2 linked regions of the Acetivibrio cellulolyticus CD2 genome follow. Each later gene encodes a partner of the first gene's protein in a complex. Links are inferred from orthologs where the notes say so. Each region holds a gene or a part of one and is shown in the gene's direction. Other genes may lie near its edges.

Region 1 (6,388 bases):
GGATATGGCGTATATAACGGAAATGATGCTGTATGCATCAGCACGTGCTCAGTTGGTTAATGAGCTTATAAAACCATCGCTTTCAGAGGGAAAAGTTGTAATTTGCGATAGGTTTATAGACTCAAGTTATGTATATCAGGGGTTTGGCCGAAATATAGATATTGAATTGATCGAAAGAGTAAACAGGATCGCATTAGATGGCATTATGCCTGATGTAACTCTATTTTTTGACATTGATCCGGAGGTTGCCCTGGAGAGGAGAATTCAATCTACGGGTGCCGACAGAATAGAGCGGGAAGCAATGGATTTTCATAGAAAAGTATATAATGGTTATAAAAAATTGGCATCAATGTACCCTGATAGAATAAAGGCTATTGAAAGCAACAGAAATATTGAAGAGATATTCTCGGATGTTAAAGCGTATTTGGACAAATTTTCTTAAGGCTTGCCAAAACTCGAATAAAACGGAGTGGTGCTTATGAAGATAAGTGAAGGTTTGAACAGTTCAACCAATATAGCTGAGGTGTCGGGCAGTGAACAGAAGAAAGTTTCAGATACCAATGGCAGCGCTTTTGGAAGCCAACTCAAACGGGTTGAAGAGCACAACGTTGAAGAGCGGATTAAACAGCTGATAAACCAGATTTCGGACCAGGGAGAAAAGCTTGGGAAAAAGGTAGATGTAAGGGAACTTAAGATATATAAAAAGCTTATATCCGAATTTCTTGATGAGACCTTGAATAATTCACATAAGTTCTCCAAGGAAAGCTTCATTGACCGGAGAGGAAGACATAGGGTATATGCGACTGTAAAAAAAATTAACTCTGAACTTGAAGAACTTACAAAAGATGTTTTAAGCAAAGAAAAGGATAACATTAAAATTTTACAGAGGATAGAGGACATACGAGGGTTGGTTCTGGATATTTCTCTGTAAGATTTCGAAAATATGGGGTGCAACGTGAATTTCAGCGATATTATCGGACAAAATGAAGTTGTAAGCAGCTTGAAAGCAGTCTTAAGGGATGATTCCGCGAGACATGCCTATATTTTTTCGGGACCTGAGGGTATCGGTAAAAGGATGGTGGCAAGAATTTTTGCATCCACCCTTCTTTGTAGTGGGCGCAATTCTGTAGAACGATGTGAAAATTGCCAGCCATGCCACCTTTTTAGTAGTGGTAACAATCCTGACTTCTATGTTGTTGAGGCTGAAGGGGCAAGCATTAGTGTTGATGATATCAGAAGGATGCAGCAGGATATATGCATCAGGCCGATGTATTCAGGTAAAAAGGTATATCTGATTGCTGAGGCAGACAAGATGACAGTTCAGGCACAGAATTGTATTCTTAAGACATTGGAAGAACCTCCGGGATATGCAGTAATAATTTTGACTACCTCAAATAGTAACAGTTTGCTGGAGACTATAAGATCACGCAGTATTATATACAACTTCAGGAAGAATACTGATGAAGAAGTAAAATCCTGTATTCTTAAAAAAGAATTAAAAGAGTTGGAGGGAATTGATTTTATTGTTTCCTACGCTGACGGTGTGCCGGGGAAAGCTCTTACCCTTATAGAGTCTGAGGATTTTCGCTTAAATAGGGATAAAGCCATTGAAGTGATACTGAAATTAAAAAACTCAGAACTTATATGTATTTTTGATATTTATGATTTTTTTGAGGAAAATAAAGATAATGTAGATTCAATATTGGATATAATGTTATTGTTTTATAGGGATTTATTAATTGCCAAAAAGTCTGGAAATGAAAATATATTGATTAATTCAGATAAAAAGGATATTATATTAAAGAATGTGGATGGATTTAAGATAGGTAAACTAATTGGAAATATAGCTGCGATCGAAGAAGCACGTAGAAATATAAAACAGAATGCCAATTATCAACTTGTTATAGAAGTTATGCTGATGAAACTTCAGGAGGAAAAGATATAATGGTAAAGGTGGTTGGGGTAAGGTTTAAAAGAGCCGGTAAGATTTATTATTTTGATCCGGGTGATTTGGAAATAAAGTTAAACGAAAATGCTATTGTAGAAACTGCAAGAGGTATAGAGTTTGGACTTGTTGTAGTTCCAAATACGGAGGTACCTGAGGACCAAATAGTTGCACCGCTTAAGAAAGTGATAAGAGTAGCGGATGAGGAAGACAAAAAGCACTATGAAGAGAATGCAAGAAGAGAAAAAGAAGCTTTTGATATATGTCTGCAAAAAATAAATGATCACAAGCTTGAAATGAAGTTAATAGATGTTGAATACACATTTGATAATAATAAGGTTTTGTTTTACTTTACAGCAGATGGAAGAGTTGATTTCAGGGAACTTGTAAAGGACCTTGCATCGGTTTTCAGGACAAGAATTGAGCTCCGTCAAATAGGTGTTAGGGATGAGTCCAAGATGATGGGCGGCCTTGGCGTATGCGGAAGAGTTCTGTGCTGCAACGCATTTTTGGGAGACTTCCAGCCGGTTTCTATTAAGATGGCTAAGGAACAAGGGTTATCATTAAATCCTACAAAAATATCAGGTGCATGCGGCAGACTTATGTGCTGTTTGAAATACGAGCAGGATGCCTATGAAGAAATAATAACAAGAGTTCCAAAAGAAGGAGCCATTGTTGAAACTCCTGATGGTCAAGGTGTTGTAATGGGAATAAGTCTTCTTAAGGAATTAGTAAAAGTAAAACTTGATAAAGGTAATGAGACTGATTTGAAGGTATATAATGCAAGTCAGGTGAAGATAATTAAAGATGCAGTTAGTCACGATGAAATAGAACCGGGAATAAGTATTGAAGAATTAAAGCAGCTTGAAGATTAGAAATTTTTCAAGTTTAAAGTTTGGTTAGTTATTACGCCAAAAACCTTGACTTCAAAAGAATGTATTTAAGCTTTTTTCGATGGGAAACTATAATTTTCTGGAATAAATGGGTTAGTTATGAAAATTGTAGGCCAATTTCGAAAAAAGTAGTTTCATTTATTGAAGATTGGTGATAAAATAAAAAGGCAGTTTTGGCGATTTTTAAGATAATAATTATTAGGAGGTGTACCTAAGATGGCATATTTTATAACTGAAGCATGTATCAGTTGTGGCGCGTGTGAACCAGAGTGCCCTGTTTCCTGTATTTCAGCAGGTGATAGCAGTTATGTAATTGATGAAAGTGCTTGCATAGAATGCGGAGCTTGTGCAAATGTTTGTCCTGTAGATGCTCCTAAGCAAAAATAATATTAGTAAATGGGGAGTCTAGTGGGGTTTGGCCTTAAACTGGCTCCTTTTTTGCTGCGCATATCAATGCACTTAGCATTATTGATTTTTTAATATCGTTTTGGGTGGCTGATTTTGTTTTGAATATTAAATTAATGGAAAATGAAAATATAGATGACCTGCAATATAAGGGTTTGAAGATTATACAGAAAGATAAAGCCTTTCGTTTTGGGCTTGATGCAGTGCTGCTTGCAAATTTCGCTGATGTAAAAAAAGGAAATTCCGTTATTGATTTAGGTACCGGTACTGGAATTATTTCCATACTTCTAGCTGGGAAGACCGAGGCAAAATCTATAGTTGGTCTTGAGATTCAGGAAGACATTGCAGAAATGGCAGATAGAAGTGTAAAGATGAATTGCCTTGAAGATCGTGTCAAGATAGTATGCGGTGATATAAAAGAAAGTGTTGGACGCTTTGGAGCATCAAGTTTTGATGTTGTTGTATCAAATCCTCCGTACATGAATCAGGGTGGAGGCCTTATAAATATTAGAGATACCAAGGCTATAGCCAGACATGAAATATTGTGTTCTTTGGAGGATGTTGTAAAGTCTGCTTCAAAGCTTTTAGTATCAGGCGGACAGTTCGCAATGGTTCATAGGCCTGACAGACTTGCAGATATAATCTGGTTTATGAGGAAATATACAATTGAGCCGAAGTACATAAGATTTGTACATCCAACTCCTTACAAAAAGCCAAACCTCATTTTGATTAAAGGCTCGAGGCAGGGACGTCCTCAATTGAAAATGATGGATCCGCTCTATGTCTATGATGGAAACGGAAATTACTCAAAAGAAATTAATGAAATATATTGTAGAGAGGTAACCGAAATTGAATAACAAAGGAATGCTGTACCTTGTTGCAACCCCTATAGGAAATCTTGAAGATATAACATTTAGGGCCATAAGAACTCTTAGGGAAGTTGACTTTATTGCAGCAGAGGATACGAGGCAAACTATCAAGCTTTTAAATCATTTTGAAATTAAAAAAAGTCTTGTAAGCTATTATGAGCATAACAAGAAGGAAAAAGGAAATTACCTTATAAACCAGCTCCTGGAAGGAAAAAATATTGCACTGGTATCAGATGCAGGTACTCCTGGAATATCAGATCCCGGTGAAGACCTTGTAAAGCTTTGTATTGAAAACGATATCAAAGTTACAATGATACCTGGACCAGTTGCCGCAGTTACAGGTTTGGTGATTTCGGGACTTCCTGCAGGTCGGTTTGCGTTCGAAGGTTTTTTGCCAATGAACAAAAGAGCGAGGAAAGAGAGACTTGCTTCACTTAAAAATGAGGTAAGAACTATAGTCTTTTATGAAGCTCCTCATAAGCTGATACATACATTAAAGGATTTGTATGATGCGTTTGGTAACAGGAAGATAGTTTTTGCCCGTGAACTTACCAAAAGGTTTGAGGAAATTATAAGGTGCGACCTGGAAAGTGCAATAGAAAAATACGACAATGAATCTCCGAAAGGAGAATTTGTTCTGATGGTCGAAGGTATTAGTGAAGAGGTTGTGTTTGAAAGCCGGAAAAAAGACTGGAATACTATGAGTCTTGAAGAACATATGAAATTATACATAAGCGAAGGACTTGATAAGAAGGATGCCATGAAGAAAGTTGCGGAGGATAGAGGAATAAGCAAACGAGAAGTATATAATGGACTATTGTAAAATACTATTTAGGAATGATCAAAATATAACTTTAGCTATTTCGGAGCTTTTAAAAAATTAAATCATGTTTTTTTCGACAAAAATGAACAAAATAAAAGGAGTTTGTTCGTAAACAAACCCCGTTTATTTAAGAAATTATTATTTCTTTAATTCTCTCATGCAGTCAGGGCAGATGTTTTTGCCTTTGTAAACAGCAACATCCTTTGCATTGCCACAGAAAATACAAGCTGGTTCATACTTCTTAAGAATTATAGTAGCGCCGTCTACATAAATCTCAAGAGCGTCCTTTTCAGCAATGTCTAAAGTCCTTCTTAACTCGATAGGCAGTACAACCCTTCCTAATTCATCAACTTTTCTTACAATACCAGTAGATTTCATCATTGAATCCTCCTTCAAATATTACAGTATTCGACAAACTTTGCATTTTTATAGTACCATAAATGCCAATAATAGTCAACACGTAATTTAAAAAATTTCAAAAAAATGCAGTAATAATTTGTGGTTAAATTGTAATTTAATACTACATGTTTTAACATAAAACTGATACAATAGGCTTACGAGAAGGAAGATAGCAATCTGTAATTAATTCGATATAGACACTGTAAATTACATAGTATTACATTAACTACCGTTTCAATCCCAAGAATTAACTGGCAAAGCTAAATATCTATGGGTAATCAAACTGATTCCAAAAAAGGATTTTGAATTTAGGTTAACTTAAAATAGCAACAAAATGTTGCTGGGACGAAAAACCATAATGGTAAAGTATCTAACAAAATAGTTTATATTTGTGATAATATGAAAAAACTATATTTGATTTAACGGTCAGTATTATAGAATATAAATATTCGGAGCCTCATATAAATTATTTAGGGTATGTACTAAACAATATGGGGTTTTTGTTTTGCTTAATTATATTTGGTTTGGAATGCTGGTTTTTGGTATTATTGTTGGAATTATAAATGGAAGAGTTGATGCAGTTACACAGGCTGTAGTAGATTCTTCAAAAAATGCCATAGACCTTAGTATAGGTTTGCTGGGGATAATGTGCCTTTGGACAGGGTTAATGGGAGTGGCTGAAAAGAGCGGAATGATTAGAATACTTTCAAGAACTGTACGGCCTGTTCTAAAATTCTTATTTCCTGGTATCCCCAAAGACCATCCTGCATCAGGCGCTGTAGTTATGAATCTTGTTGCAAATTTTTTAGGGCTTGGTAATGCGGCTACTCCTTTAGGGTTAAAAGCTATGGGTGACTTACAAAAGCTTAATAAAAATAAAGAAACTGCAACAAATGAAATGAGCATGTTTCTTGTCTTGAATACGGCGTGTATACAATTTATTCCGGCCACGGTTATAGCAGTTCGTTCAGCAGCAGGTTCAAACAATCCGGCCGAAATAATAGGTACTATATGGGTTGCTACTATTTGTGCATCTATTGCAGGCATAATCACA
Region 2 (6,233 bases), 500 kb from region 1 along the record:
TAAGAGTCGTGCAGGAGAAGTATTGGAAACCAAATCACTTCTTCAAAGTGTAAATGCGAATATTATCGGTGCAATTTTAAGAACTTAAGAGAATGTTTACAAAAGATAGCCTCTTCGGGTTAATTTATTGAAAGGTGAGAAGTACAAAATGTATGAGGTAGTAATTGGTAAGGTAAAGGGACTGATATTTACTAAGGATAAGGTTAAAAAGAATTCAATTATAGCACCTATTATAAGATTTGTTGTTTTGGCTTTGGGTTTTCTGGTAGTAAAGTTAGCCTATCCTTATTTGGATCAGACAAGATATGGCGTTTGGATGACGATTCTTTCTATATTTAATATGCTTATAGTTGTTGATCTTGGTATATCTAACGGTCTTAGAAATAAATTAACTGAAGCGTATGCCAATAATGATTCAGTCAAGGCCAAAGAATATGTAAGTACTGCTTATGTTCTGTTTGGTATTTTCATATTTATATTGATGGTTATTTCGTTTTTTGTAGTAAGGTTATTTGATTATTCTGTAATTTTCAATGTAGATAAGACGATAGGATCAGAACTTAAGTTTTTAATGAGCATTGCTATTCCGTTATTCCTTTTATCTTTCTATTTCTCATTGTTAAATGCAGTTATGTATGCAAAACATGACTCTGCTCTTTATGATTTCAGAGCCTTCATATTTAATTTATTATATATACCGACAATATTACTGATTAAAAGGTTCAGCTATAATAGTATTTTTTATTTGGCATCGAGCTATTTGGTTGCTACAAATCTGTCATATATTTTCTTATCCGTGTATCTTTTTAAAAAGAAGTATCGTGATATTATCCCTTCATTAAAAAATGTAAAGTTTGTTTATATGAAGGATTTGCTGAATGTTGGAGTTACCTTTTTGTTTGTTCAGTTATCGTCTTTGATTCTGATGTCAGCAGATAATATAGTTATTACACAGTTTTTAGGACCCCAATATGTTTCGGTATATCAGATTGTAAACAAACCTTTTTTGGTTGTATATATACTGTTTACTGGTGTGACGGCACCTTTATGGTCGGCGTTTACTCATCACTATGCCCAAAAAGATGTCGACTGGATATCTAATACAATTAAAAAAATGATACAGTTTTTAATTCCAATTGCTATTTTCCTTTTTGTTATTGCACTGGCATTGAAGCTTCTGATTTATTTATGGATTGGAAGAGAGTTGGACTATTCTTTAACCCATGTTATTTTTTATTGCATATATGTTATTCAATTAAGTTGGAATGTAATATTTACATCTTTTTGCAATGGAGTTGGGAAATTAAAATCTCAGCTTGTTTTAACAATAGTAGGTGCAGTAATGAACATACCACTTAGCTATGTTTTGACTAATTATTTTTCCTTAGGTCTTAGTGGTGTTATATTATCATTGATTATAAGCAATCTCTTGCTATCGATTGTTTTGCCGATAATTACGGTAAGAACTTTAAGTGCAATGAGGAAAGAAAATGAGAAAGGGGCTAATTTGGTTGAATAAATGGATCTACCATTTAAATCCGAAGAGTGGAGTCAGCAAGTATTCCTTATTGGTTATTGTGCAGCTTTTAATAGTGCATACTGCTATTTTAATGGGGGATATGCATGCAAAGCTGAAATATGCTAAATATGGGGCATTTATTTTAGTGATTTTCATGTCTTTTTTAGTAATATGTAAAGATGGTATAAAGTTAAAAGATATATTACATGCGGCTAAAGGGTATAAATATTATTTCTATATTATCCTCTTTTTAGGTGTGTACTCTATGATAATACAGGTGTTTTTTGAGAGAGCTTTACTTAAGAGAACATATATTGAGCTGTTATTTATGTGTTGTCCGTTGATATTTTGTGTTTGTCTTAAGATTTTGGAGAAGGAACAGTTCAATAAACTTATAGATTATATATTGGTTATTTATATACTTATGTTTATTATCCGTTTTGCTTCAAAGTTATCAATACCAGGTATCTTAAGTGTTAACTTCTTAAAATCCTATTCACCTTATGAATGTGAATATTCCCAAGTATTTGGTATGCTCGCTGTGTTCTTTTTGTTCGAGAAGAAATACTTTAAATTTGTTGTTAGTATTATTTTTGCAATCTTTGCTATGAAAAGGTTTGAAGTTCTTATGGCACTAATGAGCGTTTTTGGAGTTTGGTTATTCATGAGGCTCAAAATGACTTCTAAGAAAAAGAATGCTATTGTCATATTAGCGGTTTTGGGCAATATATTGGTAGTTGGGTTTTTATACTTCCTGGCTTATCGCTCTACGGCACATATGCTTGAAGGATTTTTTGTCAGAAATTTTGGCACTAGCATCAATGGTTTTACCTCAGGAAGAACTGATTTTTTAGCATCACTTCTAGATCGTGGGATTAATTTGAAAAGAGGGTTTGGATTTACTACGTATTTTTTAAGGACTGATAAGTACTATATAAAAAGTGCTTTCCCTGTCATACATGGTGATCAGCTCAAAATATTTTTGGAGATGGGTTTGTTTGGATTAATATCTTTTGTTACATTACTTTATGCAGGCGTAAAAAATACAAGGGGCTTATATTTTACACTTTACTTAAATGCTATTTTTACTTTTAACCACCTTCTTGATATCAGTGCCAGCATGTTCGTTTTCTATATGCTCATTGGATATGCTAATTTTTATTCCGATGAAAAGGTTGGTGTTAAAGAGCCTATAAAGAAAAGCTTATATCTGAGAAGTTTCAAGAAAAAGTATTTGGAAGCTCAATAAATACTGCAGATAATTTCACAGGATTTTACCATATTTAGAAATATATATTTGAATAATACAAATTCAATTTTCATATTTTAAATATAGTAGAAACTATGAATGGATGTGATAAAATGGATAAGTATAAAAAGTATTTATTGACGGAACTTAGTGAAAGGGATAGGAAGATCCTGGATAAGTATACAAAGTTCTATTCGAATTTTATAGAAAGCAATACTGCGAAGACTGAAATACATGAAGATGAGAGATTTAAAGGTAATAGATAGCTTATTGGATAAAAGTTCATCCAAGTATTTAAATAAAATGTCTTGCAGTATGTCCGATTATTGAGTATAATATCTTAAGTACGCAGAAACGCGTATTTTATTCCGCCTCTTTGAAGCGAAGTGAAAGAGGCAAAAAACGTAGGGACTCGATGTTCCGGAGTTTTTATTTATAGTTAATCTTTGGTCGTGCTAGATGGGGAGGTAGCGGTGCCCTGTACCTGCAATCCGCTATAGCAGGATTGAATTCCTGTCTCAGGCTTGTTTTTGTATGGTCTGCCCTATGTAAGTGGTAATGAAAACCGGGTCCTGCGCAATGAAACCCCGTGAACCCCGTCAGGTTCGGAAGGAAGCAGCGGTAAGCGAGCACTTTCATGTGCCGTGGGAATGCCTGGTTAGAGCTAACTACATAGGTAACGCTTGTAGAAACCTGTCAAAGATGGGTGCACGGCCAATTAAATTTATAAAAAACTAAACATTTTAATAAATATAGATGAAAAGCATTTTAAATTTAGTTTTAGAGTTTTTCATCTACAGTGCACAGCTATTTAAAAATCCTTTAAATAGCTTATTTATTTATATAATATATTTATGTAGAATATGCCGGAAGTTAGGGGGAAGAAGCTTGTCTTACTTAGCGCTTTACAGGAAATGGCGTCCAATGGTTTTTGAAGACGTTGTTGAACAGGAGCATGTTGTAAAGACTCTTAAAAATAGTATTTCTGTAGGAAGAATAGCTCATGCGTATCTTTTTTGCGGGACAAGGGGTACCGGTAAGACTACTATGGCAAAAATATTTTCCAGAGCTATTAATTGTGAGAACTCTACTAATGGTGATCCGTGCAATGAATGTGAGATATGCAAGGGAATATTAAATGGCAGTTTACTTGATGTAATTGAGATAGATGCGGCTTCAAACAATAGTGTTGATAATGTCAGGGAAATAAGGGATGAGGTAGTATATGCCCCATCAAAAGCCCGGTACAAGGTATATATAATCGATGAAGTTCATATGCTTTCCTCAGGCGCGTTCAATGCCCTGTTAAAGACTTTGGAAGAGCCACCTGGACATGTTGTATTCATACTTGCTACGACCGAGCCTCACAAGCTACCTGCAACAATACTTTCGAGGTGTCAGAGGTTTGATTTCAGGAGAATTCCTGTTGAAAGTATTGTAAAAAGAATTGAACATATTGCAAAATCAAGTGAAGTAAGCATTGAAAATGAAGGGTTAAAGCTTATAGCCAGGATGTCTGATGGAGCATTAAGAGATGCTATCAGTATTCTTGACCAGTGTATTTCACTTGGTAACAAGCACTTGACTTATGATGATGTGCTGTCAGTTGTGGGAATAGTAAACAACACATTTATTGCAGATATGGTTGATGCTATTAATTCTAAAGAAGTGGAAAAGGTATTATATCTTATAAATGTACTGGTTATGGATGGAAAAAACATTACACAGTTTGTATCAGACCTTGTTCTCTATTACAGGAATTTATTGATTTGCAGTACCAGCAGAAATCCGGAAGAAATAATTGAAGCTTCCAAAGAGATGATACAAAGGATGAAAGCGCAGAGCCAAGGCCTGTCAAACATTGAGATAACATCCGCTATTAAGGAGCTTTCAACTCTCGAAGCCACCATGAAGTGGTCAACCCATGCCAGAGTTTTGTTGGAAGTAGCTCTTATAAAGCTTTGTGAGAATAGTGTTAATTCAGGTGATGCCAGTATGCATGAAAGAATTGATTTCCTTGAAAAGAAAATTAACGATATGCTGGCAAATGGAGTCAAGGTAAGTTCTGGTGAATCAAGAAGCTATGATGTTGATGGCAAAAAAAACGATAGACCCAATGAACCAAATACAGGGAATAAAAGCTCTAATATGGCTGCCAGCGATAGTAAAATTGATCTTAAAAACCTGGCAGGCAACTTAAAAGGGTTGGATATATGGGCAGATGTATTAAATGATTTAAAACAAAATGGTAGAATGGCGCTGTTTTCTTATCTCCTTGATACTAAGGCTATTGAGATAGACAGCAGAATTGTGGGGATTGTGTTTCCACCTGAAAGAAGCCATTTTAAAATCAATGTATCAAAGAGTGAAAATGCGGAAATCTTAGAGAATTATACAAGTAAGAGATTGGGAAGAGAGATAAGAGTTAAATGCATTGATAGTGGAGATATTATTGAGAATAAAGAAGGAAGCAGTAATGAAAATGATGAACTTGTTGAGAAAGCACATGCTATTGCACAGAAATTAAACACACCATTGAATATAATTGATGAATAAAAAGGTTGAGATGTAAAAGCGGATAAATCTGATTTGCTGCTAATTGCCTAAAAATAAGCAGGGTGCAAACGTTAACTTTATGAGTAGCTTTATGAAAATATAAAAAGTGTATAAAATATGACTAATATTTAAAAAGAACTGGTATTTTGACCGTATATTAATGTATAATGTTTATTGTGTCTTGATTTTATTCTTAATAAATAAGAAATAGGTTAAGATGTGTAAAATTAATAGTATCTTATTAAATTAGTATAAAACAGGAGGTAGGTTATAAATGGCAAAAGGTGGTTTTCCAGGCTTCGGAGGAGGAAATATGAATAATCTCGTGAAGCAGGCACAAAAGATGCAGAAGGATATGGAAAAGCTTCAGGAAGAATTGAAGGATAGGACTATTGAAACATCTGCAGGTGGTGGAGCAATTACCGTTGTTGCAACAGGTAAGAAGGAAATAAAGGAAATTGTTATTAAACCTGAAGTTGTTGATCCTAATGATGTTGAAATGCTTCAGGATTTGATTGTGGCAGCCGTAAATGAAGCTATTAGAAAAGCTGATGATATGGTTAATTCAGAAATGAACAAGATAACAGGCGGATTAGGTGGTATACCCGGACTGTTCTAATATAAGGATGGATTATAATGAGTGTTTATGCGGCACCTGTTGCAAGACTTATTGAAGAGTTTGAAAAGTTACCTGGAATTGGGCATAAAACGGCCCAAAGATTGGCTTTTCATGTACTCAATATGCCTATTGAAAAGGTTGAAAGGCTTGCAAGTTCTATCAGTGATGCGAAGCTAAAGACTAAATACTGCAGTGTTTGCGGCAATTTGACGGATAGTGAAATATGTTCACTGTGCAGTTCAAACACCAGAGATGAATCTGTTATATGTGTTGTTGAAGATGCCAGAGAT

The links. Proteins that work in one complex are often made in the same cells at the same time.
Region 2: ACECE_RS0210095 (region 1) and dnaX share a complex: the UniProt entries of both Bacillus subtilis proteins name them as parts of the DNA clamp loading complex. The link is inferred for Acetivibrio cellulolyticus CD2 from one-to-one orthologs.

Annotation. Positions count from the first base shown.
Region 1 is NZ_JH556653.1:1,819,423-1,825,810, reverse strand. Bases 1-2,944 are described here. They hold ACECE_RS0210095 (DNA polymerase III subunit delta' C-terminal domain-containing protein), read left to right. Parts: upstream 1-943; coding sequence 944-1,945; downstream 1,946-2,944. Other genes in these bases: ACECE_RS0210090 (PSP1 domain-containing protein), read left to right, coding at 1,945-2,820; ACECE_RS0210100 (YaaR family protein), read left to right, coding at 479-931; tmk (dTMP kinase), read left to right, coding at 1-442. Also shown: ACECE_RS0210085 (4Fe-4S binding protein), read left to right, coding at 3,055-3,225; ACECE_RS0210080 (tRNA1(Val) (adenine(37)-N6)-methyltransferase), read left to right, coding at 3,360-4,100; rsmI (16S rRNA (cytidine(1402)-2'-O)-methyltransferase), read left to right, coding at 4,093-4,935; ACECE_RS0210070 (AbrB/MazE/SpoVT family DNA-binding domain-containing protein), read right to left, coding at 5,074-5,313; ACECE_RS0210065 (nucleoside recognition domain-containing protein), read left to right, coding at 5,840-6,388. UniProt on the Bacillus subtilis protein: DNA polymerase III is a complex, multichain enzyme responsible for most of the replicative synthesis in bacteria.
Region 2 is NZ_JH556653.1:1,320,803-1,327,035, reverse strand. What follows is about bases 3,074-5,990. They hold dnaX (DNA polymerase III subunit gamma/tau), read left to right. Parts: upstream 3,074-3,656; coding sequence 3,657-5,324; downstream 5,325-5,990. Other genes in these bases: recR (recombination mediator RecR), read left to right, coding at 5,961-5,990; ACECE_RS0207895 (YbaB/EbfC family nucleoid-associated protein), read left to right, coding at 5,599-5,943. Also shown: ACECE_RS0207920 (CpsD/CapB family tyrosine-protein kinase), read left to right, coding at 1-88; ACECE_RS0207915 (lipopolysaccharide biosynthesis protein), read left to right, coding at 149-1,519; ACECE_RS0207910 (hypothetical protein), read left to right, coding at 1,512-2,768; ACECE_RS31020 (hypothetical protein), read left to right, coding at 2,882-3,034; more of recR, read left to right, coding at 5,991-6,233. UniProt on the Bacillus subtilis protein: Part of the beta sliding clamp loading complex, which hydrolyzes ATP to load the beta clamp onto primed DNA to form the DNA replication pre-initiation complex.